3 regions of the Kluyvera intermedia genome follow, and region 1 is predicted to be linked to each of the others. Evidence: predicted binding sites of a transcription regulator. Region 1 holds the regulator's gene; each other region holds the start of a gene.

Region 1 (10,665 bases):
ATGATGAGATTTTTGCCGCAATTAATGCTGTAACCAATGCTGGCGTCGCAACGCGCCAGCAGGCCGCCACGGTGATGCGTGAGTTCTTACACGAAGAAGGCGTGATTCAGTTTCTGCTGAAATCGTTTGTTGACGGCGCATGGCGCTTTAACGTCCCGGTGCTGTGGGAGCAATATACGAATATCGTTGGCTGGGAGACCATTCCAGCCTGGGACCACCCTGCCCTGTTTATTCCCGGCGGTAACTCATCGTATGTCACCGAAGCCTATCGCGACTCGCTGCTGGCGCAATTCCCGCAGGCCAAAGCGCACGTGATTGCCGGCGCGGGTCATTGGGTTCACGCCGAAAAACCGGATGCGGTACTGCGCGCTATTCGTCGCTACCTCGCAGAGTGATTAAAAATGCAACGACTGCGCGCCAGAATAGCCGCGGTCGTTGGCGTGTGGGCCCCACTGATGTATGATTGCGCGCTGTCTGCATCGGGCACTGCCCGGTAGCTTGTTTTCCCCGAAGTCACTCAGAACCATGGCAAAAGAACAAACGGACCGTACGACACTAGATTTGTTCGCAAATGAGCGTCGGCCGGGAAGACCAAAAACCAATCCGCTTTCGCGTGACGAACAGCTCCGCATCAACAAGCGCAATCAGTTAAAACGCGACAAGGTTCGTGGGCTGAAGCGCGTTGAGCTGAAGCTGAACATCGAGGCCGTTGATGCGCTCAACGAGCTGGCGACTGCCCGTGATATGAGCCGTAGCGAACTTATCGAAGAAATGTTGATGAGTCAGCTTGCGCTGCTGCACGGACAGGGGAAAGTCTGAAAATCCCCCCAAAACACACTTTCATGTAGCAGAGTGTGCAGTACGGCACGATTGCTGTTTCCGCACCCTTCTCTGTTCTGCTATGATTGCCCTTATCTGTGGGCAATAAGCCACCACCATATCATTAAGTTTCAAGAGGTTATTTTACTCATGGCAATCGTTGGCATCTTCTTCGGTAGCGATACCGGTAATACCGAAAATATCGCAAAAATGATTCAAAAACAGCTTGGTAAAGATGTCGCTGAAGTTCACGACATTGCCAAGAGCAGCAAAGAAGACCTGGCGGCCTTCGACATCCTGCTGCTGGGTATCCCAACCTGGTACTACGGCGAAGCACAGTGTGACTGGGATGATTTCTTCCCAACGCTGGAAGAAGTTGATTTCAATGGTAAACTGGTTGCACTGTTCGGCTGTGGCGACCAGGAAGACTATGCAGAATATTTCTGCGATGCCCTGGGCACCATTCGCGACATCATTGAACCACGTGGTGCTACCATCGTCGGCCATTGGCCTACCGCGGGTTACCACTTTGAAGCGTCAAAAGGCCTTGCCGATGATGATCACTTTGTGGGCCTGGCCATTGATGAAGATCGCCAGCCAGAACTGACCGCTGAGCGCGTTGAGAAGTGGGTTAAGCAGGTTGCGGAAGAGCTGCACCTGGAAGAAATCAAAAACGCCTAGTCGTAATAATGAGGCCGATAATAAATCGCGCCTCATTAATAGGTAAAAGCAATCAAAATAATAGCTACAATTTTTTAACTTTTTGCCACATACCTGTACAATATCTTCTGATTTAGCGTCGTTTCACCGCTTATTTTGTCGGTGAAGCCTCGTTTTTGAAAGCTTAGCTGGCCCGAGCCTTGCTGTTTTCATTTTGCCAGGGGCATTCTATAATGAGACGCATTAATTCGGGTGCATTCTCTGTGAAACTTTCGCTGATGGAAGTTAATCGTTTAGCAACAGGACAGATTCCGCATGACTGACAATAACACCGCATTAAAGAAGGCTGGCCTGAAAGTCACACTTCCACGGTTGAAGATTCTCGAAGTTCTTCAGGAACCAGATAACCACCATGTCAGCGCGGAAGACTTATACAAACGCCTGATCGACATGGGTGAAGAGATTGGCCTAGCCACGGTTTACCGCGTGCTTAACCAATTTGATGATGCTGGCATCGTTACGCGCCACAATTTTGAAGGCGGTAAATCCGTTTTCGAACTGACCCAGCAGCATCACCACGATCACCTTATCTGCCTCGACTGCGGCAAGGTTATCGAGTTCAGCGACGAATCCATTGAAGCTCGTCAGCGTGAAATCGCCACGAAGCATGGAATTCGCTTAACTAACCACAGTCTTTATCTTTACGGTCACTGCGCTGAAGGCGACTGCCGTGAAGAAGAAAACGCTCACGAAATCATCGAGAAATAATTTCTCCGATCTCGTCAAAAGCCAGCCATTGTGCTGGTTTTTTTTTGCCTGTCATTTGCCTAGCACCATGAAAAAACCGCTGCAAGCAGCGGTTTTTTCAGTTATCAACATTGGGGTTATTTTATTTTTGTGGCGTATTATTGCTGCGAATTTCCTGCCAGATTTTATCGCAACGACTGGCGACCGCCTGGTCATTGCCCGTTTTGCGAGCCAGGATACACTGCTGATAATCCAGCACGCGTACGCTTTCCTGACTGGCAAACTGCTCATGCGTTTTATCCTGGCGCAGCACGTTCAGTACGCTCTGACAGGCTTCAATTTTATCCGGATTCCCCTGCGCGGTGTTAATACAGGCGCTGTAAGCATCCTTCAGCTTGCTATCTTCTTTCGGTGCCGGTGAGGGTGACTGTACGCAAGCGGTCAGACCGGCAGCCATTAAGGCGACAATAATTAATTTTTTCATACGACGAGCCTCTTAGCAGCGACAGAGGTCTCCCCCTGCCGCATCCAGCATCAGAAAATAGTGAACGGTGCGATCATCATGAATTTCACGTCGCGCTCATCCTGGAAGATGTTGCCGTAACCACCGCCCCAGCTTGGGATATCGGAGTGGTTGTCGTATTGCGTGAAGTGCAGCTTGAACAGCGTACCCTTCGCACGACCTTCCTGGACGGTATACATCATGTCGAGGCTATAGGCAGACTCTTTGATAGTATTGTTTTTGTCGTAGTAAGCATCCGGGTTCATCTGCCAGGTTGCTGGTTTCGCATCCCACGCATAGACGTAAGACGCACCGACTGCCCAACCCGGCAGGTTCCAGTTTTTCAGGTCATACATTGAACCGAAGAACACTGCTTTTTCGCCGTTGGCGTTGAAGTCTGAGCGGTTGTCCCACCAGATATCCAGACGACCATTAGACGATGCATAGGTCGGGGTCATACGTTGCAGGAAGTAGCCTTGCTGGCCGTCTGCTTTAACCCACGTCCCTTCCAGGCGGAAATCAAAGACTTCATTGAGCTTATAGCCGAAGGTCAATGCTTGCAGCCATGCGGTACCGTCGTAAATATCGTTCACGCCGCCATCGCTGACTTTGTCACGCGTTCCATAGAACTGGTAGCTGGTGGTCAACGGGCCGCCAGGAAGATCAAATTTGTAGCTACCTTTGGCGAAGTACTGATCGATATAGCCTTCTGCCTGACCAAATGCTGCTTCCAGCACCAGGTCATTTTTGAAATCGTATTTAGCACCGATGGAGTGCAGATAGTCGACCTTGGATTTCTTATCGTTTTGATAGAAGTTATCCATTTCAAGGTGCCACGGCGCCTTGTATTCATTGGTCCACATGTAGGAGAAGCTCAGTGCACCAGAGTCGCCGTAGTCAAAGTTTGCCCCAGCTTCAGCACCCTGATAGGTACCTGGCATAAAGCTCCAGTGTGGCGCCAGCAGCGTCTGACCGGTCGGCTGGATATAACCGGCACGTGCCCAGGTTGGCCCGAGTTTAAATTTAGCGGCCGCTTTATACAGGCTGATACCACTCTTATCACCGCTGTAATCTTCGCTGTAGCCTTTATTCTTTGAGGAGAACGCGATTTCGTTCGGGTGACCACTTTCCGCACTTTCGTTCATTTCAATGGCGGTAAATGCAGCAATATCAATACCGAACATATCGGCAGCATAACCTGACTGGAAGTCGAGATTGGCGTTCCAGGTGGAGTGTGAGAGGTTGGTTTTATATTTATCGTGATCGGTGACATCTTTACGGTCACGTTCACGCTGCCAGTAGTAAATGCCGCCGGTTAATGTGGAGTCGTCAATAAACCCTTCAGCTTTCGCATCCGGAGCGACTGCGAAGCCTGACAGTGCTGTCACACCGGCGATAGCCAGCGCCAGCGTACTACGTTTGCCACTAAACGTACGCATAGTTATATCCTCTTTGACTTTTAAAATGCCGCTGCAAAGCAGAGGCAAAAAATAAAAACTTTAAAAAAAATGAACTTCTTAAAAAAGGTGTTTCGCTACACCGATAGACTATTTTTCGCGACGCGAATTATCAATCCTTTTCCGCAATGAAAGTGCAGGATTATGACAAGGCGCACATATTTGGTTTCAATGTGTAACGGAATGCGTTGTTAACATTTATTGACGTCAACCCGTATGGGGGCTGGACGAAATGTTAATGAGACCGTTTACATCGAGAAAAGATAAAGAAGAGTGTAAAAAATCGAGAATGTCTTAGAGGCAGGAAATTTATATTAATTCGCTACGCGAATCTACGACGGGTCAATTAGCGCCAAAAAAACACCGCCGAAGCGGTGTCTTAAAGTACTTGCAGTCTGTAGGCCTGATAAGCGAAGCGTCATCAGGCAGATTGCCGGATGGCGGCGTTGCCTTATCCGGCCTACAACTACGCAATGATCTAGCCTACCCAGGTATCACGCAGACCAACGGTGCGGTTAAACACCAGCTTATCAGCGGTGCTGTAGCGGCTATCGAGGCAGAAGTAACCCTCACGCTCGAACTGGTACGCTTTACCGGCTTCAGCGGCCTGCAGAGACGGCTCAGCATAGCCCTGCTTGATAACCAGTGATTCTGGGTTCATCACCGTTAGGAAGTCTTCCGCTGCACCTGGATTTGGCACGCTGAACAGGCGATCGTACAGACGGATTTCAATTGGCAGCGCATGTGCCGCGCTTACCCAATGAATCACGCCCTTCACTTTACGGCCGTCAGCCGGATCTTTGCTCAGGGTGTCGGCGTCATAGGTACAGAAGATGGTGGTGATATTGCCTTCGGCATCTTTCTCCACACGCTCTGCTTTCACCACGTAGGCGTTACGCAGACGCACTTCTTTGCCCATCACCAGACGCTTATACTGCTTGTTCGCTTCTTCACGGAAGTCAGCGCGGTCAATCCACAATTCGGCGCTAAACGGCACATCACGGCTGCCCATTTCCGGGTTGCTCGGATGATTAGGCATGGTGACCTGCTCGCTTTCACCCTGCGGGTAGTTTTCAATAACCAGTTTAACCGGATCGATAACCGCCATCGCACGCGGTGCGTTTTCGTTCAGATCTTCACGAATACAGGATTCCAGAGAAGCGATCTCAATGGTGTTGTCCTGCTTGGTCACGCCAATGCGTTTGCAGAATTCGCGAATTGCCGCGGCGGTATAGCCACGACGACGCAGACCAGAGATGGTCGGCATACGCGGGTCATCCCAGCCTTCAACGTGTTTTTCCATCACCAGCTGATTCAGCTTACGCTTGGACATCACGGTGTATTCCAGATTCAGGCGCGAGAATTCGTACTGACGCGGGTGAACCGGAATAGTGATGTTATCCAGAACCCAGTCGTATAAACGACGGTTGTCCTGGAATTCCAGCGTACACAGAGAATGCGTGATGCCTTCCAGCGCATCGCTAATGCAGTGGGTGAAGTCGTACATCGGATAGATGCACCACTTGGTGCCGGTCTGGTGGTGATCGGCAAATTTAATACGGTACAGAACCGGATCGCGCATGACGATAAACGGCGATGCCATATCGATTTTTGCACGCAGGCACGCCGTACCTTCCGCAAAGCCACCGCTGCGCATTTTTTCAAACAGCGCCAGGTTCTCTTCTACGCTGCGATCGCGGAACGGGCTGTTTTTACCCGGTGCGGTCAGCGAACCACGGTATTCGCGGATCTGCTCTGGCGTCAGTTCATCGACATAGGCCAGACCTTTGTTAATCAGCTCCACCGCATAGGCATGCAGTTGATCGAAGTAATCAGAGGAGTAGCGAACGTTGCCAGACCAGTGAAAACCTAACCACTCGACGTCATTTTTGATGGACTCAACGTATTCGATGTCTTCTTTTACCGGGTTGGTGTCATCGAAACGCAGGTTGCATTGGCCCTGGTAGTCTTGCGCGATACCGAAGTTCAGGCAGATAGATTTCGCGTGGCCGATGTGCAGATAGCCATTCGGCTCTGGCGGAAAACGGGTATGCACCGTGTTGTGCTTACCGGTAGCCAGATCTTCATCAATGATCTGACGAATAAAGTTAGTCGGGCGGGCTTCAGCCTCACTCATCGTAGATTCCTCAAAGCGTAAACAACGTATAACGGAACATGATCTTATAAGCCGGACAGGCTGACAACCTTTAGTTACGCAAAAAACGTCTCAAACGAGAATATTACGGCGGATTGATGCAAAAAAAAGCGGCGGAGGATTATCCCCCGCCGCTTTTACTTCATCTCATATTGCCGGATAACGGCGCTTACGCTTTCTCCGGGCTACGAGCGATTACTTACCTTTGATTTCATACAGCGGTGTTTGACCTGCAACGACATGACCTTCGGCTTTAATAACCAGCGCGCCGAAATCATCGCTATTGCTGCAAACAACCGGGCTAATCATCGAGCGTGCATTAGCATTGAGGAAGTCCAAATCCATTTCCAGGATTGGCTGACCGGCAACCACTTCAGCACCCTCTTCAACCAGACGTTTAAAGCCTTTACCTTCCAGCGCAACGGTATCGATACCCATGTGGACAACGATTTCCGCGCCTTTGGTGGTTTCCAGGCAGAATGCGTGGTTGGTATTGAAGATTTTAACAATGGTACCTGCCGCTGGAGAAACGACGGTTTTATCCGTTGGTTTCACCGCCACGCCGTCACCGACCGCTTTGCTGGCGAAGGCTTCATCAGGAACCTGCTCCAGCGCCACGATATCACCGGTAATTGGCGAAACCAGCGTTTCAACGGTCGCAGCATTCGCGACGGCCTGTGGTTTTGCCACGGTAGCGGCTACCGGTGCGCTTTCTGCTGCTGCGGCGGCGGCAACTGGGCCACGCGCAACCACTTTCTTCATTTCATCACCGATAGACTCGGCTTTCGCACCCACAATAACCTGAATGGTCTGCTTGTTCAGTTTCACCACACCGGAAGCGCCCAGACGTTTGCACATCGCATCGTTCACTTTCGCAGAGTCGGCAACACTCAGACGCAGACGAGTAATACAGGCATCAATCGCTTTCAGGTTGTCAGTACCGCCTACCGCTGCAATGTAGCTGGTGGCTAGTTGAGCCAGACCTTCTTCGGTATTGCTGTTTGCTTCATTGGTGACAACATTGTCGTCCTGGTCTTCGCGGCCTGGTGTTTTCAGGTTAAACATGCGGATAACCACACTGAACAGCACGAAGTAAATCACGAAGAATACCAGGCCCATCACCACCAGCATCCAGACGTTCTGACTTGCTGCCGGCAGGCTGTACATCAACACGTAGTCAATTGCACCTGCGGAGAAGGAGAAGCCAGCGTGGATACCCAGCAGCGTCGCCAGGAACAGACTCACCCCGGTCAGGATCGCGTGCAGGAGGTACAGAACCGGCGCCAGGAACATGAACAGGAATTCCAGCGGCTCGGTTACACCGGTCAGGAACGCGGTGATGGCCACGGACAGCAGCATACCGCCGACCATTGGACGACGTGCTTTAGGCGCTGCGAAGTACATCGCCAGCGCTGCACCCGGCAGACCAAACATCATAATTGGGAAGAAACCGGACATGAACATGCCCGCGGTGCCGTCACCTGCATAGAAGCGGTTGATATCACCGTGGAAGACCGCGCCAGCCGCGTTGGTGAATTCACCAATCTGGAACCAGGCGATAGTATTCAGTACCTGATGCAGACCGGTTGGGATCAGCAGACGGTTGATGAAGCCAAAGATACCAGAACCCAGCGCGCCAGCACCTACGATCCACTCACCACCGGCATGGATGGCGTTCTGCACCGGTGGCCACACGTAGCCAAAGATGGCCGCCAGCACCAGACAGAAGAAGCCAGTGGCAATTGGCACGAAGCGCTTGCCGCCAAAGAAGCTCAGGAAATCTGGCAGTTTGATACCAGACCAACGGTTGTAAGTCGCACCCGCGACCAGACCAGTAATGATACCCGCCAGCACACCCATATTGATGGCTGGGTTGATGGTAACCATTGCTTTGGTCAGAACGAAATAACCGACGGCCCCTGCCAGCGCTGCTGCACCGGCGCTGTCTTTAGACCAGCTAGATGCCACACCGATGGCGAAAATCAGCGCCAGGTTATCGAAAATGGAGCCACCCGCTTGCGCGATAAATGGCACGTTCAGTAAATCTGGCTGACCAAATCGCAGCAACAGCGCCGCCACCGGCAGCACGGCGATAGGGAGCTGTAATGCCCTACCTAGTCGCTGGAAAAAACCTAAAATATTCATCTTATTCCCCCTACGAGACCCCGACACGGCTCATTTAAGCCATTTTTTATTGTGCGAAAAAGCGTGGTACTGCGATGTCTTGTAAACTGTAGTCACGCCTCTTCAGGATTATGAGTGTGTGGAAGTTTAATTCGTATCGCAAATTAAACACGTGTTTTTTGTGACTATAGTCACCAAATATTGTTCTCACTACTCCCTTTCACTGGCTAACCATGAAAACTTATTTTATCATTCAAAAAATCAAAACGGATTGCTCCCTGTCGATGTAAACGGGTTAAGCTTAAGAATACATAGAGACGCCATCCGCCAACTTTTTATATTTTACATATTGAGGTGAAGAATGAGACTGATTCCTCTTGTTAACGCTGAACAAGTCGGCAAATGGGCGGCTCGCCACATCGTTAACCGTATCAACGCATTTAAACCTACCGCTGACCGTCCATTTATTCTTGGACTGCCAACCGGTGGAACTCCGCTGGCAACCTACAAAGAACTAGTGGGAATGCATAAAGCGGGCCAGGTGAGCTTCAAACACGTTGTCACCTTCAACATGGACGAATATGTTGGGCTAGCAAAAGATCACCCAGAAAGCTATTACACCTTCATGCACCGCAATTTCTTTGACCATATTGATATCCCAGCAGAAAACATCAACCTGCTGAATGGCAATGCGCCAGATGTTGATGCAGAATGTCGTCGCTATGAAGAAAAAATTCGCTCCTACGGCAAAATTAACCTGTTTATGGGCGGCGTTGGCAATGATGGCCATATCGCGTTCAACGAACCGGCTTCTTCACTCTCTTCACGTACCCGCATCAAAACGCTGACTCACGAAACCCGTGTCGCCAACTCACGTTTCTTTGATGGTGATGTCGCGCAGGTACCAAAATATGCGCTGACCGTCGGCGTAGGCACCCTGTTGGATGCCGAAGAAGTGATGATTCTGGTACAGGGCGCGACCAAAGCGCTGGCCCTGCAACAGGCCGTTGAAGGCAACGTTAACCACATGTGGACCATTACCTGTCTGCAACTGCACCCGAAATCACTGATCGTGTGCGATGAGCCTTCCACCATGGAGTTGAAGGTCAAGACGCTGAAATATTTCCACGAACTCGAAGCGGAAAATATCAAAGGTCTGTAATGTCTTACCGTCCCGTAGCCAGCCTGCGGGACAACATTTTTGAACACCGGGGGTCGTAATGTATGCATTAACCCATGGCCGGATTTATACCGGTCACGAAATTCTGGATGACCATGCGATTATCGTCGCCGATGGCCTAATTGAACGTATTTGTCCACTGGCTGATGTACCCGCGAACGTCGAACAGCGTTCCGTCAATGGCGCCATTCTCGCCCCTGGTTTTATCGACGTTCAGCTTAACGGCTGCGGCGGCGTACAGTTCAACGATACGCCAGAAGCAGTAAGCGTTGAAACGCTGGAAATCATGCAGAAAGCCAACGAGAAATCGGGCTGTACCAACTTCCTGCCAACGCTCATCACCGCCGGCGATGATCTGATGAAGCAGGGTGTGCACGTGATGCGTGAGTACCTGGCAAAACATCCAAACCAGGCGCTGGGTCTGCATCTTGAAGGTCCATGGCTGAATATCGTCAAAAAAGGCACTCACAACCCAAGCTTCGTGCGTAAACCCGATGCTGAGCTGGTGCAGTTCCTGTGCGATAACGCTGACGTCATCACTAAAGTTACTCTGGCACCGGAAATGGTTGCCCCGGAAGTCATCACCGCGCTGGTCAATGCCGGTATCGTGGTGTCTGCGGGTCACTCTAATGCCACGGCGAAAGAGGCACGTATCGGTTTCCGTGCGGGGATCTCATTTGCCACCCACCTGTTCAACGCCATGCCGTATATGTCTGGCCGCGAACCAGGTCTGACTGGCGCCATCCTTGATGCCGATGAAATTTACTGCGGTATCATCGCCGACGGCCTGCACGTCGACTACATCAATATCCGTAACGCCAAGCGCTTAAAAGGTGACAAGCTGTGCCTGGTGACCGACGCCACCGCGCCAGCAGGTGCCAATATTGAGCAGTTCATTTTTGCCGGTAAAACAATATACTACCGAAACGGACTGTGCGTTGACGAAAACGGTACATTGAGCGGCTCCTCCCTGACGATGATCGAAGGGGTACGCAATCTGGTTCTGCACGCGAATATTGCG
Region 2 (10,665 bases), 1.9 Mb from region 1:
CACGACCACGACCACGATCATGAAGGTTGCTGCGGTGGTCACGGCCACGATCACGACCATGATCACGGTCACGAGCACGGCGGCGAAGGCTGCTGCGGCGGTGGCGGTAAAGGTCACGGCGGCTGCGGTTGCCACTAAGCCGTATGTTTGCCTGATGGCACTACGCTTATCAGGCCTACGGTAGTCGGATGTTATTCGGCACAAAAAAGCGGGTTTCCCCGCTTTTTTTTCGTCTCAATAATGAGGCGGTGGCGTCTCTTCAGACTGGGACGCAATGTTTGATGGCTGGCTGGCCTTTAGCTTATCGGTCAGTAGACGCAGGTGCTCGCGCAGTTTTGCCATTTCCAGTTCATGGGCGGTGACCGTTTGGTTGAGGTCATCAATGGTTACCTCCTGGAAGGCCAGTCGGCTTTCAAGCTCAGCCAAACGCACTTCGATAGTTGTTTCCTTCATGATGTCTCTCTCTACTGTTATCGCCAAAAGCGTTTCTGACGCGCGGATTCTACTCAACTTTTTTCGACTGTGCAGCACTCCTGTGCAGAGGGTGGAAACTAATTTAAACAAAAAGAGTCTGAAAAGAGTCGATATAAGAAGCGTTCATATGTAGATTTCCTCTACAACGTTCTATAGTACGCTTCTCAATTAGTTAACATTGGGGCGAGAGGCCCCGGTCCTGGAGAGATGGATGAAATCACTGTTTAAAGTAACGCTTCTGGCAACCACAATGGCCGTTGCACTGAATGCGCCACTGACTTTTGCTGCTGACACTGCGGCGAAAGCAGCCCCGGCAGCCCAAAGCAAAGCTGCATTCAAAAATGACGACCAGAAATCTGCCTATGCATTGGGCGCATCGCTGGGTCGTTACATGGAAAACTCTCTGAAAGAACAGGAAAAGCTGGGCATCAAACTGGATAAAGACCAGTTGATCGCAGGCGTTCAGGACGCTTTTGCTGATAAGAGCAAACTGTCCGATCAGGAAATTGAACAAACTCTGCAGGCGTTTGAAACTCGCGTGAAGACCTCCGCTCAGGCGAAGATGGAAAAAGATGCAGCGGACAACGAAGCTAAGGGTAAAACCTTCCGTGAGAAATTCGCGAAAGAGAAGGGCGTGAAAACCGCGAAATCTGGCCTGCTGTACAAGGTTGAGAAAGAAGGTACCGGCGATGCGCCGAAAGATACAGATACCGTTGTGGTTAACTACAAAGGCACCCTGACCGACGGCAAAGAGTTCGATAACTCTTACACCCGTGGCGAACCTCTGTCCTTCCGTCTGGACGGTGTTATCCCAGGCTGGACCGAAGGTCTGAAAAACATCAAGAAGGGCGGTAAAATCCAGCTGGTCATCCCACCAGATCTGGCTTACGGCAAAACCGGCGTTCCGGGTATCCCAGCTAACTCTACGCTGGTGTTTGATGTAGAACTGTTAGACATCAAACCGGCACCGAAAGCGGATGCGCAGCCTGAAGCTGCACCGGCTGCGAAAGCTGCTGAAGCGAGCAAAAAATAAGAGTATGACAGCCGCCGCCCACTGGGCGGCGGCTTTTTATTATCTGCCGGATATAATTAATGCTGGAAAGCGCCTTATGCGCTGTATTACTTTAGATGCCCCTAATAGTGATGAGCCTGCCCTGACAACATAACGACAGGCTCCTGAAAAGGAGTGCTTTTTTTCATGTCCAGGTCGCTTTTAACCAACGAAACCAGTGAACTTGATTTACTGGATCAACGTCCTTTCGACCAAACCGATTTCGATATCCTCAAATCCTACGAAGCGGTAGTGGACGGGTTGGCGATGCTCATTGGCTCCCACTGCGAAATCGTGTTGCACTCACTACAAGATCTCAAGTGTTCGGCAATACGCATTGCGAACGGCGAACATACCGGCCGAAAAATCGGTTCCCCGATTACTGATTTAGCGCTGCGGATGCTGCACGATATGACCGGGGCAGATAGCAGCGTTTCCAAATGCTACTTTACTCGCGCCAAAAGTGGCGTGCTGATGAAGTCTGAAACCATCGCTATCCGCAACCGTGATCACCGTGTCATCGGCTTGCTGTGCATCAACATGAATCTCGATGTGCCATTCTCGCAGATTATGAACACCTTCATTCCGCCGGAAACGCCGGAAGTGGGCTCTGCGGTTAACTTTGCCTCCTCGGTTGAGGATCTGGTTACCCAGACGCTGGAGTTCACCATCGAAGAGGTCAATGCCGATCGTAACGTTTCAAATAACGCTAAAAATCGTCAAATCGTGCTTAACCTCTACGAGAAAGGGATCTTTGATATCAAAGATGCGATAAACCAGGTTGCCGATCGCCTGAATATCTCGAAACATACGGTCTATCTCTACATTCGCCAGTTCAAAAGTGGTGATTTCGTGGGGCAAGATAAGTAATGCGATTTGCCCTGATGGTGACCGGGCCGGCGTACGGCACGCAGCACGCAAGCAGCGCGCTGCAGTTTGCACAAGCGGCGCTGGCGGAAGGTCACGAGATAGCCTGTGTATTCTTCTATCGCGAAGGGGTTTATAACGCGAATCAGTTGACCGCTCCTGCTAGCGATGAATTCGACCTTGTCCGCGCATGGCAGTCGCTGCATGACATGCATGGCGTGGCACTGCATATTTGCGTAGCGGCAGCGCTTCGTCGCGGCGTGACCGATGAGAAAGAAGCGGGGCAACTGGGATTGCCGGCCTTCAATTTACAGCCGGGATTTTCGTTAAGTGGTTTAGGTGCCCTGGCTGAAGCCGCGCTGACCTGCGATCGGATGGTACAGTTTTGATGAAACGCGTTGCCTTTGTTTTTTCCAGTGCGCCGCACGGCAGCACGGCCGGCCGCGAAGGTCTGGACGCATTGCTGGCGACGTCGGCCTTAAGTGAAGACCTCGGCGTCTTTTTTATCGGAGACGGCGTGTTTCAACTGCTGAGTCAGCAAAAGCCCGGTGTGATTCTGGCGCGAGATTATATCGCCACTTTCAAATTGTTGGCGTTATACGACATTGAAAACTGTTGGGTTTGTGCCGCCTCGATGCGTGAGCGCGGACTGACGGCTAACACCGCATTTGTGAGCGATGTAGAACAGCTTGAACCCGCCGCCCTGCGCCAGCAGCTTAATGATTACGACGTGATTCTCCGTTTCTGAGGCCCCTATGCTATTTACGCTCAGTACTTCTCCCTGGCATGCTGATATCGCTGGGATGCTTCGTCTGATGGGCGAAGGTGATGATTTGCTGCTGATGGCTGATGGTGTGCTCGCGGCGGTAGAACACAGCCATTTTGTTGAAATTCTTCGCGCCGCCCCAATATCTATCCACGTGCTAAATGAAGATGCGCAAGCGCGCGGTCTGTGTGCTCAAATTTCGAGCGATGTCATCGTGGTCAGCTATACTGACTTCGTCAGGTTAACGGTAAAACACGCGGCTCAAATCAGCTGGTAACGTTTGACCGTTGTATATTTCTTGACACCCTATCGGCATAGCCCTAAAATTTCGCGTCCTCATATTGCATGAGGCGATTTATTACGTGTTTACGAAGCGAAAGCTACAACCAGGAGCTATTTAATGGCAACAGTTAACCAGCTGGTACGCAAACCACGCGCACGCAAAGTTGCAAAGAGCAACGTGCCTGCACTGGAAGCATGCCCGCAGAAACGTGGCGTATGTACTCGTGTATATACTACCACCCCTAAGAAACCAAACTCCGCACTGCGTAAAGTATGCCGTGTGCGTTTGACTAACGGTTTTGAAGTGACTTCCTACATCGGTGGTGAAGGTCACAACCTGCAGGAACACTCCGTGATCCTGATCCGTGGCGGTCGTGTAAAAGACCTTCCGGGTGTTCGTTACCACACCGTTCGTGGTGCGCTTGACTGCTCCGGCGTTAAAGACCGTAAGCAATCTCGCTCCAAGTATGGCGTGAAACGTCCTAAGGCTTAATGGTTCTCCGTTAAGTAAGGCCAAACGTTTTATATTAATGTCAAACTAAACTCTTAGAGTTTTGGACAATCCTGAATTAACAACGGAGTATTCCCATGCCACGTCGTCGCGTCATTGGTCAGCGTAAAATTCTGCCGGATCCTAAGTTCGGATCAGAGCTGCTGGCTAAATTTGTAAATATCCTGATGGTAGATGGTAAAAAATCTACTGCAGAAACCATCGTATACAGCGCCCTGGAGACCCTGGCTCAGCGCTCTGGTAAAGATGGCCTGGAAGCTTTCGAAGTAGCCCTCGAAAACGTGCGCCCGACTGTCGAAGTTAAGTCTCGCCGCGTTGGTGGTTCTACTTATCAGGTTCCAGTTGAAGTCCGCCCGGTTCGTCGTAATGCTCTGGCAATGCGTTGGATCGTTGAAGCCGCTCGTAAACGCGGTGATAAATCCATGGCACTGCGCCTGGCGAACGAACTTTCTGATGCTGCAGACAACAAAGGTACTGCAGTTAAGAAACGTGAAGACGTTCACCGCATGGCAGATGCCAACAAGGCGTTCGCACACTACCGTTGGTAATCCCTTCGGAGTCATAGTCACCAGGCGGGCGCTTCAGAGAAGCTGCCCGCTTTGGGTTACTTAACTGAACGCCTAAAAAGATAAACGAGGAATCAAATGGCTCGTACAACACCCATCGCACGCTACCGTAACATTGGTATCAGTGCGCACATCGACGCCGGTAAAACCACTACTACCGAACGTATTCTGTTCTACACCGGTGTAAACCATAAAATCGGTGAAGTTCATGACGGCGCGGCTACCATGGACTGGATGGAGCAGGAGCAGGAACGTGGTATCACCATCACTTCCGCTGCGACTACTGCATTCTGGTCTGGTATGGCTAAGCAGTATGAACCACACCGTGTAAACATCATCGACACCCCAGGGCACGTTGACTTCACTATCGAAGTTGAACGTTCTATGCGTGTGCTTGATGGTGCGGTAATGGTTTACTGCGCAGTTGGTGGTGTTCAGCCACAGTCTGAAACCGTATGGCGTCAGGCAAACAAATATAAAGTTCCACGCATCGCGTTCGTTAACAAAATGGACCGTATGGGTGCTAACTTCCTGAAAGTTGTTGGTCAGATCAAATCCCGTCTGGGCGCGACTCCGGTTCCGCTGCAGCTGGCAATTGGTGCTGAAGAACATTTCACCGGTGTTGTTGACCTGGTGAAAATGAAAGCCATCAACTGGAACGAAGAAGACGCAGGCGTAACCTTCACTTATGAAGATATTCCAGCAGACATGCAGGAACTGGCTGACGAATGGCACCAGAACCTGATTGAGTCCGCTGCTGAAGCTTCAGAAGAGCTGATGGAGAAATACCTGGGTGGTGAAGAACTGACTGAAGCTGAGATCAAAACTGCTCTGCGTCAGCGTGTTCTGAACAACGAAATCATCCTGGTAACCTGTGGTTCTGCGTTCAAGAACAAAGGTGTTCAGGCGATGCTGGATGCGGTAATTGATTACCTGCCATCCCCAGTCGACGTACCTGCGATCAACGGTATGCTGGACGACGGTAAAGACACTCCAGCTGAGCGTCACGCTAGCGATGAAGAGCCGTTTGCTGCTCTGGCATTCAAAATTGCTACCGACCCGTTTGTTGGTAACCTGACGTTCTTCCGTGTGTACTCAGGTGTTGTTAACTCCGGTGACACTGTATACAACCCAGTGAAATCGGCTCGTGAACGTTTTGGTCGTATCGTACAGATGCACGCTAACAAGCGTGAAGAGATCAAAGAAGTTCGCGCGGGCGACATTGCTGCGGCAATCGGCCTGAAAGATGTGACCACTGGTGACACCATTTGTGATCCAGACAACGTGATCATTCTTGAGCGTATGGAATTCCCAGAACCGGTAATCTCCATCGCAGTAGAACCGAAAACCAAAGCTGACCAGGAAAAAATGGGTCTGGCTCTGGGCCGTCTGGCTAAAGAAGACCCATCATTCCGCGTATGGACTGATGAAGAATCTAACCAGACCATTATCGCCGGTATGGGTGAACTGCACCTCGACATCATCGTTGACCGCATGAAGCGTGAATTCAACGTTGAAGCGAACGTCGGTAAACCTCAGGTTGCTTACCGTGAAGCGATTCGCGCGAAAGTTACCGATATCGAAGGTAAACACGCTAAGCAGTCTGGTGGTCGCGGTCAGTACGGTCATGTTGTTATCGACATGTACCCACTGGAGCCGGGTTCAAACCCGAAAGGCTACGAGTTTGTCAACGACATTAAAGGTGGTGTAATTCCTGGCGAATACATCCCTGCTGTTGATAAAGGCATCCAGGAACAGCTGAAATCTGGCCCACTGGCCGGTTACCCGGTTGTTGATCTGGGCGTGCGTCTGCACTTCGGTTCTTACCACGACGTTGACTCCTCTGAACTGGCGTTTAAACTGGCTGCTTCTCTTGCCTTCAAAGATGGCTTTAAGAAAGCAAAACCAGTTCTGCTTGAACCTATCATGAAGGTTGAAGTTGAAACTCCAGAAGAGAACACTGGCGACGTTATCGGTGACCTTAGCCGTCGTCGTGGTCAGCTGAAAGGTCAGGAATCTAACGCTACTGGTGTTCAGATTCATGCTGAAGTTCCGCTGTCTGAAATGTTTGGTTATGCAACTCAACTGCGTTCACTGACCAAAGGTCGTGCTTCTTACTCCATGGAGTTCCTGAAGTATGATGATGCGCCGAACAACGTTGCTCAGGCCGTAATTGAAGCCCGTGGTAAATAAGCCACAGGATTAAAACCCAAATCCCGTGCTCTCTCCAAAGGGGAGAGCACTATAGTAAGGAATATAGCCGTGTCTAAAGAAAAATTTGAACGTACAAAACCGCACGTCAACGTCGGCACCATCGGCCACGTCGACCACGGTAAAACTACCCTGACCGCTGCAATCACCTCCGTACTGGCTAAAACCTACGGCGGTTCTGCTCGCGCATTCGACCAGATCGATAACGCACCAGAAGAAAAAGCTCGTGGTATCACCATCAACACTTCCCACGTTGAATATGACACCCCGACTCGCCACTACGCACACGTAGACTGCCCAGGCCACGCCGACTATGTTAAAAACATGATCACCGGTGCTGCGCAGATGGATGGCGCTATCCTGGTTGTTGCTGCGACTGATGGCCCTATGCCACAGACTCGTGAGCACATCCTGCTGGGTCGTCAGGTAGGCGTTCCTTACATCATCGTGTTCCTGAACAAATGTGACATGGTTGATGACGAAGAGCTGCTGGAACTGGTAGAAATGGAAGTTCGTGAACTTCTGTCTCAGTACGATTTCCCAGGCGATGATACCCCAATCATCCGTGGTTCAGCTCTGAAAGCGCTGGAAGGCGAAGCAGAGTGGGAAGCGAAAATCATCGAACTGGCTGGCTTCCTGGATTCTTACATCCCAGAACCAGAACGTGCGATTGACAAGCCATTCCTGCTGCCTATCGAAGACGTATTCTCTATCTCTGGCCGTGGTACTGTTGTTACCGGTCGTGTAGAGCGCGGTATCATCAAAGTTGGTGAAGAAGTTGAAATCGTTGGTATCAAAGATACTGCGAAATCTACCTGTACCGGCGTTGAAATGTTCCGTAAGCTGCTGGACGAAGGTCGTGCAGGCGAGAACTGTGGTGTTCTGCTGCGTGGTATCAAGCGTGAAGAAATCCAGCGTGGCCAGGTTCTGGCTAAGCCGGGCTCTATCAAGCCACACACCAAGTTCGAATCTGAAGTGTACATCCTGTCCAAAGATGAAGGCGGCCGTCATACTCCGTTCTTCAAAGGCTACCGTCCACAGTTCTACTTCCGTACTACTGACGTGACTGGTACCATCGAACTGCCAGAAGGCGTTGAGATGGTAATGCCGGGCGACAACATCAAAATGGTTGTTACCCTGATCCACCCAATCGCGATGGATGACGGTCTGCGTTTCGCAATCCGTGAAGGCGGCCGTACTGTAGGTGCGGGCGTTGTTGCTAAAGTAATGAGCTAATTATTTAATAATTAGTTTTGAGCTTAAAAAGGGTGCCTCGGCACCCTTTTTGCTTTTTGAAATCGTTATTTACAGTTCATATTCCGCATATTTGCTGCCTTATTTCGTGCAGTGTCACGTAGTTGTCTATTGTAATCATAACTATTCTCAATTACACTTTGTTCAGAAATTGAACGGGAGTGGTTATGTACGTTTGTTTATGTAATGGCGTCAGCGATAAAAAAATTCGCCAGGCGGTACGCCAGTTTCATCCGCAGTCTTTTCAGCAATTGCGAAAATGCATTCCTATTGGAAATCAATGTGGTAAGTGCGTTCGCGCGGCAAGAGAAGTCATGGAAGATGAATTAATGCAAATGCCAGAGTTTAAAGAGATCGCCTGACCGCTATTTCTTTTTTTGACATCCCGGTAGCCCGATCTACGCTTCAATAAGTGGAAGCGGAGGGTCTATATAATGAAAGGTGATGTTAAGATTATAAATTATCTCAATAAATTATTGGGAAATGAGCTTGTCGCAATAAACCAATACTTTCTCCACGCGAGAATGTTCAAAAACTGGGGCCTGATGCGCCTCAACGATATTGAATATCACGAATCCATTGACGAAATGAAGCACGCCGATTTGTACATCGAGCGAATTCTTTTCCTTGAAGGGATCCCCAACCTGCAGGACCTCGGCAAATTACACATCGGCGAAGATGTTGAAGAGATGCTGCAATCCGACCTCAAACTAGAATTAGACGGTGCTAAAGATTTGCGGGAAGCCATCGCCTATGCCGATAACGTTCACGACTACGTAAGCCGAGACATGCTGATAACAATCCTCACCGAGGAAGAGCATCATATCGATTGGCTGGAAACCGAACTCGAACTTATTAGTAAAATTGGTCTGCAGAATTACCTGCAATCACAGATTAAAGTCGCAGACTAAACGGCGAGATGCCTACCAGAATAAAACCCGCTGCTCCCATAAATGGACCAAATGGCAGTGGGTTTTTCATATCCGTCAACGATCGTCGGTAAAGTACTTTGCCCAGGAGAAAGGCACAGGCTAAACCACAGGCCATCAGCATTAATAGCGGTAATTGCTGCCAGCCGTGCCAGGCTCCGAGAGCTGCAAGATACTTTACGTCCCCATACCCTAATCCTTCATACCCACGAATCAATCGATAGCCCCAGTATAAAAGCGCCAGACTGCCGTAGCCTGCAAATACGCCCCATAGTGCATTGCTGAGGAGTTCTGGATAAAGGCACAGCTGATACAACAGGCCAAGCCACAGTAATGGACAGGTTAGTCGGTCGGGCAATAACCCGGTCCTTACATCGTGCCAGCACAGGTTTACGCTAAGTAACGCATAAAGGATTAAGAAAGGGAGTGTGGTCAATGCCATTGTGATGGTATCCGTTTTGTCACGAGGCATCAGTTTGTCGGCAGGTAGGGCAGGGGGCAAAGGTAAATATTATCCTTTGCGAGGCGGTACCCAATGAATGGCGCCGCGTTGCACTATGCGCATAGCTCTGCACGTTGAACCTCGCATAATCATGTGGGTAATTTATAAACACGACTTGCTTCATGTGGCAATTTGTGTATAATGCGCGGGCTTGTCTAATATTGACAGCGGCTCGATATGAGCCACCGGTGCTGCGAAAGCGGTACCAGACAATGTTCCCAATCGGGGAACTCTGTAAGAACGGTTACACTCTCCCATCAATCGTAATGGGTTTGAGGAGTAACTATTTCGTCTATAAAATAATTGGAGCTCTGGTCTCATGCAGAACCAAAGAATCCGTATCCGTTTGAAAGCGTTTGATCATCGTCTGATCGATCAATCAACCGCGGAAATCGTCGAGACTGCTAAGCGCACTGGTGCGCAAGTCCGTGGTCCGATCCCGCTGCCGACCCGCAAAGAGCGTTTCACCGTTCTGATCTCTCCGCACGTCAACAAAGACGCGCGTGATCAGTACGAGATTCGTACTCACAAGCGTCTGGTTGACATCGTTGAGCCAACTGAAAAAACCGTTGATGCTCTGATGCGTCTGGACCTGGCTGCCGGTGTAGACGTGCAGATCAGCCTGGGTTAATCAGGTCATCGAGCGATTGAGAGGTTGATACAATGATTGGTTTAGTCGGTAAAAAAGTGGGTATGACCCGCATCTTCACTGAAGATGGCGTATCTATCCCAGTAACCGTAATCGAAGTCGAAGCAAACCGCGTTACTCAGATCAAAGATCTGGCTAACGATGGATACCGCGCTGTTCAGGTGACCACTGGTGCTAAAAAAGCTAACCGTGTAACCAAGCCGGAAGCTGGCCACTTTGCTAAAGCTGGCGTAGAAGCTGGTCGCGGCCTGTGGGAGTTCCGTCTGGCAGATGGTGAAGAATACACCGTTGGTCAGGACATTAGCGTTGAACTGTTTGCAGACGTTAAAAAAGTTGACGTAACCGGTACCTCTAAAGGTAAAGGTTTCGCTGGTACCGTTAAGCGCTGGAACTTCCGTACCCAGGACGCTACTCACGGTAACTCCTTGTCTCACCGCGTTCCGGGTTCTATCGGTCAGAACCAGACTCCGGGCAAAGTGTTCAAAGGCAAGAAAATGGCAGGTCAGATGGGTAACGAACGTGTCACTGTTCAGAGCCTTGATGTAGTACGCGTTGACGCTGAGCGCAACCTGCTGCTGGTTAAAGGTGGTGTTCCGGGTGCAA
Region 3 (10,665 bases), 2.2 Mb from region 1:
GCCGGCCTGAGCCGTTGGGACAAAGTTCAAAAGAATGAAAATAAACAGCAACGGCCATGTCGCCAGTGATTTCATGAGTACGTCCCTGAAGATGAAAAGTCATCGGGCAAGTTAACAACGTCGAGCGTAGGAAGGGTATTGATGATTTCTGAAAAAGCCCGGCGAGAGCCGGGCTTGAAGGGTTAACCGCCGAATTGATCCGGATCCGGGCCTAAACGTTTGCCCTTATCCAGTGCGGTGAGGTCGGTTAATTCGTCTTTATCCAGACGGAAATCCCAGACATCAAAGTTTTCCGCAATGCGCGATGGCGTGACCGATTTCGGGATCACCACCAGGCCTTTGTCGAGGTGCCAGCGGATCACAATCTGCGCAGGCGTTTTACCGTATTTCTCTGCCAGTTTATGAATGATTTTCTGATCGAAAACACCTTCACCACCCTGTGCGAGCGGGCTCCAGGATTCGGTCTGAATTTTGTGCGTGGCGTTCCAGGCATTTAACTGACGTTGCTGCATCAGCGGATGGAGCTCGATCTGGTTAATCACCGGTGCAACGCCTGTTTCATCAATCAAGCGTTGCAGGTGAGGCACCTGGAAGTTACACACGCCGATGCTCTTGACCAGCCCCTGCTTTTGCAGCTCAATCAGCCCTTTCCAGGCTTCAACATAATGGTCGATGGCAGGCACGGGCCAATGGATTAAATACAGATCAAGATAGTCGAGCTTAAGATGTTCCAGGCTCTCCTGTAGGGCTTCGGCAGGGCGTAAATGTGCATCGTTCCACAGCTTGGAGGTGATAAACAGATCTTCGCGAGGAATACCCGCACTGCTAATCGCTTTACCGACTCCCGATTCGTTTTTGTATGCGGCGGCGGTATCAATAGACCGGTAGCCCACCTCGACAGCCTTATGAACTGCGGTGACTACCTCTTCATTGCTGGCCTGCCATACGCCCAGGCCCAACTGCGGCATTACATTGCCATCGTGCAGCTTAATCACGGTTGGATTTGTCATGCATTTCTCCTTTTCACGAACTTCTCGGGGCGAGCCCGAGAAGGTTTGTAGGATCAAGTTTGGTCTATCCCCGTCATACTTCAAGTTGCAGGTGCGTTGGCTACGATCGTTCACCCCAGTCACTTACTTGAGTAAGCTCCTGGGGTTCACTCTCTTGCCGCCTTCCTGCAACTCGAATTATTTAGGGGAAAAATATGCAAAAACGAAAGGCTAAGCGGAAAACGATTAACGTGCTGCTTCGTAAATACGACGGCTTACATCGAGGGTAATATCCTGATTTTCACCCAGTTTGGTCATACCGTGTTCTTCGAGTTTTTTCAGCAGTGCAGGGATAGAACTGCCGTCCAGGCCGTAGTCGGAGAAGCGAGTTGGCACGCCCATCTGTTCGAAGAAGCTACGGGTTGCGGCGATGGCAGCGTCGATACGCGCATCGTCAGAACCTTCGGTAATGTTCCACACGCGTTCGGCGTATTGCAGCAGCTTAGCGCGTTTGGTATCACGCTTTTCATTCCACAGAGAAGGCAGAACGATAGCCAGCGTTTGGGCGTGATCCAGACCGTGCATTGCGGTCAGCTCGTGGCCCAGCATATGCGTCGCCCAGTCCTGCGGGACGCCTGCGCCAATCAGACCGTTCAGAGCCTGAGTTGCTGCCCACATGATGTTGGCGCGCACAGCGTAGTTTTCTGGTTCTTGCAGCGCTTTCGGGCCGTCTTCGACCAGCGTCAGCAAAATACCTTCCGCAAAGCGATCCTGAATTTTGCCATCAACCGGATAGGTGACGTACTGCTCAACGGTGTGAACAAAGGCGTCAACTACGCCGTTCGCAACCTGACGAGGAGGCAGAGTGTAGGTGTAAACCGGGTCAAGAATGGCGAATACTGGCTGTACGTGTGGTGACATAAACGCGCGTTTGTCACCGGTAGTTTTACGTGAAACGACGGCACCTTTGTTTGATTCAGAACCGGTCGCTGGCAGCGTCAGCACAGAGCCCATTGGGATTGCGCTGGTGACTTTGCTGCCGTAAGTTTCAAGGATTTCCCACGGGTCGATGTTGACGTCGTAGTGCGCCGCTGCGGCGATAAATTTGGTACCGTCGAGTACGGAACCGCCGCCGACAGCCAGCAGGAAGGTCACTTTCTGTTCGCGGGCAATTTTCACCGCGTTCATCAGCGTTTCATACGATGGGTTTGGTTCAATGCCGCCAAATTCCAGCACGTCCAGACCTTTGAGTGCATCCAGCACCTGATCCAGTACGCCGGTTTTTTTTACGCTGCCGCCGCCGTAGGTGACCATAACACGTGCGTCAGCAGGGATTTGAGCGCGCAGATTTTCGATAGCGCCTTTGCCGAACAGAATGCGGGTTGGGGTGTGAAGATCAAAATTAAACATGGCTCGTTCCCTTATCGGTGGGTTAAAAAGAGGGCGGTGAGGGGTTACCGCCGAATGACACCATTGTGGTCTTCGCAGCCGCAGCCCTCAATGCACATTTCTGCGTTTGTCTTGCCTATTTCTCCATAGGGCTGGAGAAATACGTTAATCACAGCCAGAATGATAGCGTCGTAAAAGGGAACTGGAGCGTTCGTTGATGAACCGTGAAGAGATCTGTGCGCTGCTGACAGAAAAAACTAAGCAGCTGAAAAATAAAGAACAAAACCTGAGAGCCTTGCTGCCGGATATCCAGCTACTTTACGGTACACAGCCTTATGCGCGCACGCCGGTGATGTACCGGCCTGGCATCGTTTTTCTCTTTTCCGGTTATAAAATCGGTTATATCAACGAGCGTACCTTCCGCTACGATGCCAATGAATACCTACTGCTTACCGTACCTTTACCCTTCGAATGTGAAACTTTTGCGACCGAAGAAGCGCCATTGGCCGGATTACGTCTTGATGTCGATATTTTGCAGTTGCAGGAACTGCTGATGGAGATTGGGGAAGATACGCTGTTCCGCCCAGGGATTGCGGAAAGCGGCATTAACTCCGCCACGTTATCAGATGAGATCCTTTGTGCCGCAGAACGACTGCTGGATGTCATGGAGCATCCGCTGGACGCACGTATTCTGGGTAAGCAGATCATCCGCGAAATGCTGTATCACGTATTGACCGGGCCGCGCGGCGGGGCGCTGATGGCGCTGGTGAGTCGTCAAACGCATTTCAGCCAAATTAGCCGGGTGCTAAAGCGTATTGAGGGCCAGTACACCGAAACGCTGAGCGTTGACCAACTGGCTGCCGAGGCGAATATGAGTTTGTCAGCGTTCCACCATAATTTTAAATCCGTGACCAGCACGTCGCCGCTGCAATATCTGAAAGCTTACCGCTTGCACAAAGCGAGGATGATGATGGTGCATGACGGCCTGAAGGCCAGCGCGGCGGCGATGCAGGTAGGCTATGAAAGCGCATCACAGTTTAGCCGCGAGTTTAAGCGCTATTTCGGCATGACGCCGGGGGAAGATGCGGCAAGATTACGCGGGATATAGTGCGGGGCCAACCCCGGCGGCGCTGCGCTTGGCCGAGCTACAATGTCAAATGCCGTAGCCCGGTCAAATTCGGTATGGTGAAACCGGGCAAATCGTAGCCCGGGCGAGGCGTTCACGCCGACCCCGGGGAGGCTCGGCGTCTGACCCGACGATGCAATCACGCGTCGCAGTATTTTTTCTTAATCACCACGATAACCGTGCCCAAAAGACCCGCGACCAGCAGAACAATCGGCAGGATCATCAAACAGGTCATCACCTGGTCTTCGTGGCGTTTCACAAACGGAATCATGCTCAAGGCATAGCCCAGACCGGTCACCACAGCGACCCACAACAGCGCGCTCAGCCAGTTGAACAACTGGAAACGACGGTTAGGCAGCCCGGAAATCCCCGCCATTGTAGGCAGTAAGGTGCGCACAAATGCCAGAAAACGTCCCGCCAGGAGCGCCAGCAAACCGTGTCTGTCAAACATGCAGGTTGCACGCTGAAGGTATTTATCCGGCAGCTGTGACATCCAGCTCTTTACCACACGGGTGTTTCCCAACCAGCGACCCTGAAGATAGCTTAGCCAACAGCCCAGACTGGCGGCGGTCGTCAGGATAATGAGTGTCGGCACGTAGCCCATCACGCCCTTCGCAATGAGCGCGCCCGCCAATAGCAACAGGCTATCACCGGGTAAAAATGACGCGGGAAGCAGGCCGTTTTCCAGAAACAGTGTGGCAAACATGACCAGATAAACGATCCCCACAACGTGCGGATTCGCCAGAGCAGCAAAATCGTGCTGCCAAAGCGCGGCGACAATATCTTGAATTACGACCATGAACATTCCTGTGGAACAGCATTTTCGCCCATTGTACGCGTGAAAGATGAAGAACACCTTGATCGTGTGCGCAACAAATGAAGCGACGTTGTTCTGAATTACTGACAACAATGCGGGATTGGTTTACACCCGGCGCCAGGCGACGCCGGGCTTGAGGTTATGTTACACGATGCGTGAAAAACCTGCTGATAAATCCGCAATCAGATCGTCAACGTTTTCTAAACCGATATGAACGCGAATCAGGGTGCCGCTGAAATCAATTTTGCCGTCGGGACGGATCTCCTGAAGCTCTTCTGGCTGATTAGCAAGGATCAACGACTCGAAGCCGCCCCACGAATACGCCATGCTGAACAAGGTGAAATTATCGAGATAGGTTGCCAGTTCATCCTGAGTTAAATGCTTTTTCAGAACGAACGAGAACAAGCCGCTGCTGCCAGTAAAGTCACGTTTCCAGAACTCATGCCCTTTACTGCCCGGCAGTGCAGGATGGTTGACGCGTTCAACCTGTGGCTGCTGGGCGAGCCATTCGGCGACTTTCAGGCTGCTTTCATGGTGCTGACGTAAACGCACGCCCAGCGTTCGCAGGCCGCGACTGGTCATATAGGCCGTGTCGGCATCAAGCATCTGGCCCATCAGATAGGCATTCTCACGCAGCTGCGCCCAGCACCGTTCGTTAGAGACCGCGGTACCCACCATCGCATCGGAGTGGCCAATCAGGTATTTGGTGCCCGCCTGAATGGAGATATCGATGCCGAATTCCAGCGCTTTAAACAAAATACCCGCCGCCCAGGTGTTATCGATCATGATGATGGCGTCCGGTGCCACGCGGCGCACGGCGGCAACAATTGCCGGAACGTCGTGTACTTCCATAGTGATGGAACCCGGGGATTCAAGGAACACCACTTTAGTATTGGGCTGAACAAGCGCTGCAATCTCCTCGCCAATCAAGGGATCAAACCAACTTGTTGTCACGCCCAGTTTGCCGAGAATTTTGGAACAGAAATCCTGGGTAGGTTCGTAGGCGGTATTGGTCACCAGAATATGGTCACCCTGCTCGACAAACGCCAGAATCGTATTCGCGACCGCCGCCGCACCACAGGGGAACAGTGCGCAGCCTGCACCGCCTTCCAGCTCGCACATCGCTTCTTGTAAGGAGAAGTGGGTTAAGGTCCCGCGACGTCCGTAAAACAGCTCGCCGTTAGCGCGGTTGTGGGTGGCATGTTTCTTGGCAGCCACCGTTTCAAAGACCAGCGAGGATGCACGCTGAATCACGCTGTTCACCGATCCTTGCGTAAATTTCTTGCTGCGTCCGGCGTTAACCAGCGCGGTATCGAGGTGCTTGTCTGCCATCTTGTGTTTACCTGTTTTTATACGTCTGGACGTCTAAACTAACACGATTGCAGAGAGGGTGTACCGTTTCACATGCATACAGTAGAAAATTTTGCTTTAACGCGCGCGGAAAACTTTTTTACTGCGTAAGCGCAAGGAAAATAAGTGTGATTTAGGTCAATATGCAAATACTAATGAGAACTACTATCAATTCGAAGTTTTTTTGATATTATTGTGCTCAGATTTTGTGATTTATGTCCTGGAGATACACAGTGGGTAATAATTTGATGCAGGCGGATCTCTCCGTTTGGGGTATGTATCAACATGCCGACATCGTGGTTAAAGTGGTCATGATTGGTCTGATACTGGCATCCGTCGTCACCTGGGCTATTTTCTTCAGTAAGGGTGCCGAACTTCTCGCCCATAAGCGCCGCCTCAAGCGCGAACAAAAACTGTTAGGTGACGTACGTTCCCTTAACCAGGCGAGCGAAGTGGCGACGGCGTTTGATGCCCGCAGCTTGAGCAGTCAGTTAATTAACGAAGCGCAGAACGAGCTGGAGCTCTCTGCGGGTTCGGAAGACAACGAAGGCATTAAAGAGCGTACCGGTTTCCGTCTTGAGCGTCGCGTGGCGGCGGTTGGGCGTCACATGGGACGCGGCAATGGCTTCTTGGCGACTATCGGTGCAATCTCCCCGTTCGTCGGCCTGTTTGGTACCGTGTGGGGTATCATGAACAGCTTCATCGGGATTGCTCAAACGCAAACCACTAACCTGGCGGTCGTCGCACCTGGTATCGCAGAAGCCCTGCTGGCAACGGCAATTGGCCTGTTTGCTGCGATTCCTGCGGTTGTTATCTACAACATCTTTGCGCGTCTTATCGGTGGCTTCAAAGCGAACCTCAGCGATGTTGCTGCTCAGGTATTGCTGCTGCAAAGCCGCGATCTGGATCTTAGCGCCAGCGGCGTACATCCGGTTCGTACCGCCCAGAAATTACGAGTAGGTTAATGCCCCATGGCTATGCGTCTTAATGAAAATCTGGACGATACCGGCGAAATGCATGACATCAACGTAACGCCGTTTATCGACGTTATGTTGGTACTGCTGATTATCTTCATGGTGGCTGCTCCGCTGGCGACCGTGGATGTGAAAGTTAATCTGCCGGCCTCCTCCAGCCAACCGCAGCCGCGTCCGGAAAAACCGATTTATCTGTCGGTGAAAGCGGACAAATCCATGTTCCTCGGCAACGAACCGATTACTGATGACAACATGGTGACGTCGCTCGATGCGCTGACGGAAGGCAAGAAAGATACCACCGTCTTCTTCCGTGCCGATAAAACGGTAGATTACGAAACGATGATGAAGGTGATGGATACCTTGCATCAGGCGGGCTATCTGAAGATTGGCCTCGTCGGCGAAGAAACCGTCGCGAAAAAGTAAGTCTCCCGAATGGCGCATTTTATGCGCCATTCGCTATTTTACTGCCTACTCAATAAATATTTCCCTTAAGTCTTATTATTCTCCAGCGATAACAGTATGGGTTAAATAATATTTAGCCTGACTTAATTTCATCAATATATTTTTAACCTTGTAGTGGCTAGCCATAAATAACCTTTCTACGCTTAATCCTGAACGCTAACAATAATATAAAACACCTGCGGCGGACGGAAAATAATATGGCTATAACAACTGCAAAAGATGCCGATGGATTGCATCACGATCTGTTTTCATTATCCTCAATTCGTCAAAGAGCAGACCGGCTACTGCTGGTACTAAGCTGGGTGATGTGGGCCGTGTCGCTGGGTGTTGGCGGTATGAATGAGAACTTCACGCTGGCGCTAATCGCGGCGAGCATTCTATCGGTGCTGGCGACGATAATGACGCTACTCTTTGCCGGTAAATTACTCACCCGCCTGGTGTATGCTGTTATTTTAATGGCTTATTCTGCGCTGCTTATTCAGCTTGGTGGTGGTGAAACCGAATACCATTTTTCTGTTTTTGTCCTGCTCTCAGCGCTGTTGGCGTGGCGAGACTGGCGGCCATTAATGATGGGGGCCGGAGTGATTGCGCTGCATCACCTGACCTTTAATTATTTGCAGGAATATGGTCTTTTCAATATTACCGTCTTTATGCACACCGGCCTGCATATGGTTGTCATGCACGGGGTGTATGTCGTGGCGCAGACGGTATTTTTGGTGTTCCTCGCCGTGCGCATGGAACAGGATGCGCGTTCGGCCAGCGAAGTGGCAAAGCTTGCTGCGGTAATTAACCGGGAATCCGGCTACCTGACGCTGGCGCACGATGCTAAAACCAGCCGCTCTCCGTTTGCCCGTACCTTTAGTCTGACGCTGGACGCGATGCGCAAAACGCTGGAGCAGGTAAGTGGTAACGTCTCGCAACTGCTGGAAGCTTCACAAACGTTGCTTCAGCGTAATACCGCACTGTCTGAACGTACCGATAACCAGGCGCGCTCGTTAGCGGTGACTGCCAGCGCAATGGAGCAATTAGCCGCCGCGGCCTCGCTCACCAATGATAAGGCCAACGAAGCGCGTACGCTGGCGATGCAAGCCAGCGACGTTGCCCGTCAGGGTGGGGACAATATTCGTTCGGCTATGACCTCAATGATCCATATTCGTGATGAATCCTTAAAAATTAACGGCATTCTGGAGCTGATTGACGGCATTGCCTTCCAGACCAATATTTTGTCGCTGAACGCTTCCGTGGAAGCCGCCCGTGCGGGGGCTCATGGCAAAGGTTTTGCGGTTGTTGCGGCGGAAGTACGTACGCTGGCGCTACGTTGTGAGGGTGCCGCGAGGGATATTCGTCAATTGATTGCTACCTCGGTGGAGCGGACGCATCAGGGAGCGAGTCAGGTTGAGCAGGCAGGGGAAACCATGGCGGCGATTATCCATAACATCAACAGCTTACAGGCCTGCGTCGACGTGCTGTCATCTATGAGCGAACAGCAGCGTACCAGCGTACTGCAAATGAAAGGCAGCATTGCGCATATTGATGCCAGCGTGCAGGAGAACGTACAGCACGTGGCGCAGACTATTCAGGTGGCACATCAGCAGCAGCGACATACCGGTGAGCTTAAGTCGGCCATCTCGGTATTCCGCCTGGTGTGAGGTCACAAAACTGAAAGATGTATGACAAATAGTCCAGTTATGTGACAACTTACGCAGTTGCCAGAAAACGTAATGCCAGTACGAAAAATGACAATAGGATTGTGATTTTCATCCTCCTACATTGAAGCCTCTTCAATTCGGGAGGAATGATTCGTGGCAAATGACACTAAATTGTCGATCGCAGAAAAACTGGGATACGGCATGGGCGACGCCGCTTGCGGCATCGTCTACTCTTCGGTAACGATGTTTTTGACCTGGTTCTACACCGATATTTACGGCCTCTCCGCGGCAGCGGTGGGGGTGATGTTCCTCGTGACTCGCGTGCTGGATGCGATAACCGATCCGCTCACGGGGATTGTCGCCGACCGGGTAAAAACCCGCTGGGGGCACTTCCGTCCCTGGCTTATCTGGTTTGCGATCCCCTATGCTGTGCTGGCCGTGATGACCTTCACCACGCCTGCCTTTAGTGAGTCTGGCAAGCTGGTTTATGCCTATCTGACCTACACCTTGCTGATGCTGTGTTACACCTTTATCAATATTCCTTACTGCGCGCTGGGTGGCGTGATCACCCGCGATGAAAAGGATCGTCTGTCCGCGCAGTCCTACCGCTTCACTATCTCGTCAGTGGCAGGATTGATGGTTTCGGTTGCCACGCTATTCCTGGTCGATTATCTGGGCAAAGACGATAAGCAGTTCGGCTTCCAGGCGACCATGGGGATCATGGGGGCTATCGCTATTGTAATGCTGGTGTTCTGCTTCTTCTCCACCAAAGAGCGCGTGGCACCGGCGGTCGAACAGCAAAGTAGTATCCGTGAAGATTTGCGCTCATTACTGGCAAACGATCAGTGGCGGATCGTGGCTGTCATCACCTTCTTCTCCAGCATGGCCGGAGTCATGCGCGGCGCAGCAACGCTGTACTACGCCACCTATTTAATGATGGGCGGGGTGGAGTCGGCGGCAGGCACGGCGATGAAATCAGCGTTTATCTCAACCAGCGTGGTCGGCACTATTATTGGCAGCATCGCCGCAGGCTGGCTGGCCAAGCGTTACCGGGCGGTGTCGTTGTTTAAAAATATCAACCTGCTGCTGGTGGTGGTGGGTGTGATTATGTTCTTCGTGCCGCCGACCTGGCTGCCGGTCGTTTTCCCTCTGTACTTCCTCGTTGGCTTCTTCCATCAAATGTATCAACCGTTTAAGTGGAACATGATGGCTAACGCCGCCGACTACGGCGAGTGGAAGTTTGGTCGTCGCATCACTGGTTTATCTTACTCTGGCAACCTGTTCGCGCTGAAAATGGGCATGGCGGTTGCTGGTGCGGTGGTGGGCTTCTCGCTGGGACTGTTCGGTTATCAGGCTGGGGTTTCAGTACAAACGCCAATGGCCACGATGGGCATCGTTGGGCTGCTGATATTGGGGCCATCGCTGTCTTATCTGGTGCTGTGGTGGTTGTCGCGCTTCTACAAACTGGACGACAAAGCCATGGCAACCATTCAGCGTGATTTGTCCGCTCGTCAGCAGGCGAATTCCACGAAGGTTAATGCGGAGCCAGAAACCGTGGCCAGCGTGTTACATAAAGCCTAAGGAGGGTACGATGACATCGAACCATTACCATAATCCCATCTTGTGCGCCGACTATTCAGACCCGGATATGGTGCGCGTCGGCGATGACTTTTTTATGGTCTCGTCGAGTTTTAACCATATGCCAGCGCTGCCAATTCTACACTCGACGGACCTGGTTAACTGGACGATTATCAACCACGTTTTCAACGCGTTACCGCTGGCGGGGTTTGATGAATACCAACCCGGAAAAGGGGTGTGGGCACCGTCCATTCGCTGGCATAACAATAAGCTGTGGGTATTTTTCAGTACCCCGGACGAAGGCATTTTCATGTCTCACACCGATGATGCC

Evidence for each region. The regulator Fur, encoded in region 1, represses iron uptake genes when iron is present. The targets are predictions, from matches to a motif close to ATAATAATGAGAACNACTATCAA.
Region 2: the regulator Fur is predicted to act here: its motif matches at 8,093-8,115, upstream of bfd (bacterioferritin-associated ferredoxin).
Region 3: the regulator Fur is predicted to act here: its motif matches at 5,821-5,843, upstream of exbB (tol-pal system-associated acyl-CoA thioesterase).

The regions. Positions count from the first base shown of each region.
Region 1 is NZ_CP139986.1:3,308,006-3,318,670, forward strand. It holds gene ybfF (esterase) at 1-395, shown strand, start outside; gene ybfE (LexA regulated protein) at 526-819, shown strand; gene fldA (flavodoxin FldA) at 970-1,500, shown strand; gene fur (ferric iron uptake transcriptional regulator) at 1,795-2,247, shown strand; gene U0026_RS16010 (ChiQ/YbfN family lipoprotein) at 2,369-2,710, opposite strand; gene chiP (chitoporin ChiP) at 2,761-4,167, opposite strand; gene glnS (glutamine--tRNA ligase) at 4,664-6,322, opposite strand; gene nagE (PTS N-acetyl glucosamine transporter subunit IIABC) at 6,536-8,485, opposite strand; gene nagB (glucosamine-6-phosphate deaminase) at 8,826-9,626, shown strand; gene nagA (N-acetylglucosamine-6-phosphate deacetylase) at 9,685-10,665, shown strand, end outside.
Region 2 is NZ_CP139986.1:488,641-499,305, forward strand. It holds gene slyD (peptidylprolyl isomerase) at 1-138, shown strand, start outside; gene U0026_RS02220 (protein SlyX) at 235-453, opposite strand; gene fkpA (FKBP-type peptidyl-prolyl cis-trans isomerase) at 686-1,507, shown strand; gene U0026_RS02230 (helix-turn-helix transcriptional regulator) at 1,673-2,395, shown strand; gene tusD (sulfurtransferase complex subunit TusD) at 2,395-2,781, shown strand; gene tusC (sulfurtransferase complex subunit TusC) at 2,781-3,140, shown strand; gene tusB (sulfurtransferase complex subunit TusB) at 3,148-3,435, shown strand; gene rpsL (30S ribosomal protein S12) at 3,559-3,933, shown strand; gene rpsG (30S ribosomal protein S7) at 4,029-4,499, shown strand; gene fusA (elongation factor G) at 4,596-6,710, shown strand; gene tuf (elongation factor Tu) at 6,780-7,964, shown strand; gene bfd (bacterioferritin-associated ferredoxin) at 8,150-8,344, shown strand; gene bfr (bacterioferritin) at 8,417-8,893, shown strand; gene U0026_RS02280 (prepilin peptidase) at 8,877-9,353, opposite strand; gene rpsJ (30S ribosomal protein S10) at 9,733-10,044, shown strand; gene rplC (50S ribosomal protein L3) at 10,077-10,665, shown strand, end outside.
Region 3 is NZ_CP139986.1:758,027-768,691, forward strand. It holds gene U0026_RS03600 (DUF3828 domain-containing protein) at 1-75, opposite strand, end outside; gene dkgA (2,5-didehydrogluconate reductase DkgA) at 183-1,010, opposite strand; gene yqhD (alcohol dehydrogenase) at 1,236-2,399, opposite strand; gene U0026_RS03615 (AraC family transcriptional regulator) at 2,596-3,486, shown strand; gene U0026_RS03620 (DedA family protein) at 3,644-4,303, opposite strand; gene metC (cystathionine beta-lyase) at 4,466-5,653, opposite strand; gene exbB (tol-pal system-associated acyl-CoA thioesterase) at 5,905-6,636, shown strand; gene exbD (TonB system transport protein ExbD) at 6,643-7,068, shown strand; gene U0026_RS03640 (methyl-accepting chemotaxis protein) at 7,305-8,756, shown strand; gene U0026_RS03645 (glycoside-pentoside-hexuronide (GPH):cation symporter) at 8,910-10,337, shown strand; gene U0026_RS03650 (glycoside hydrolase family 43 protein) at 10,348-10,665, shown strand, end outside.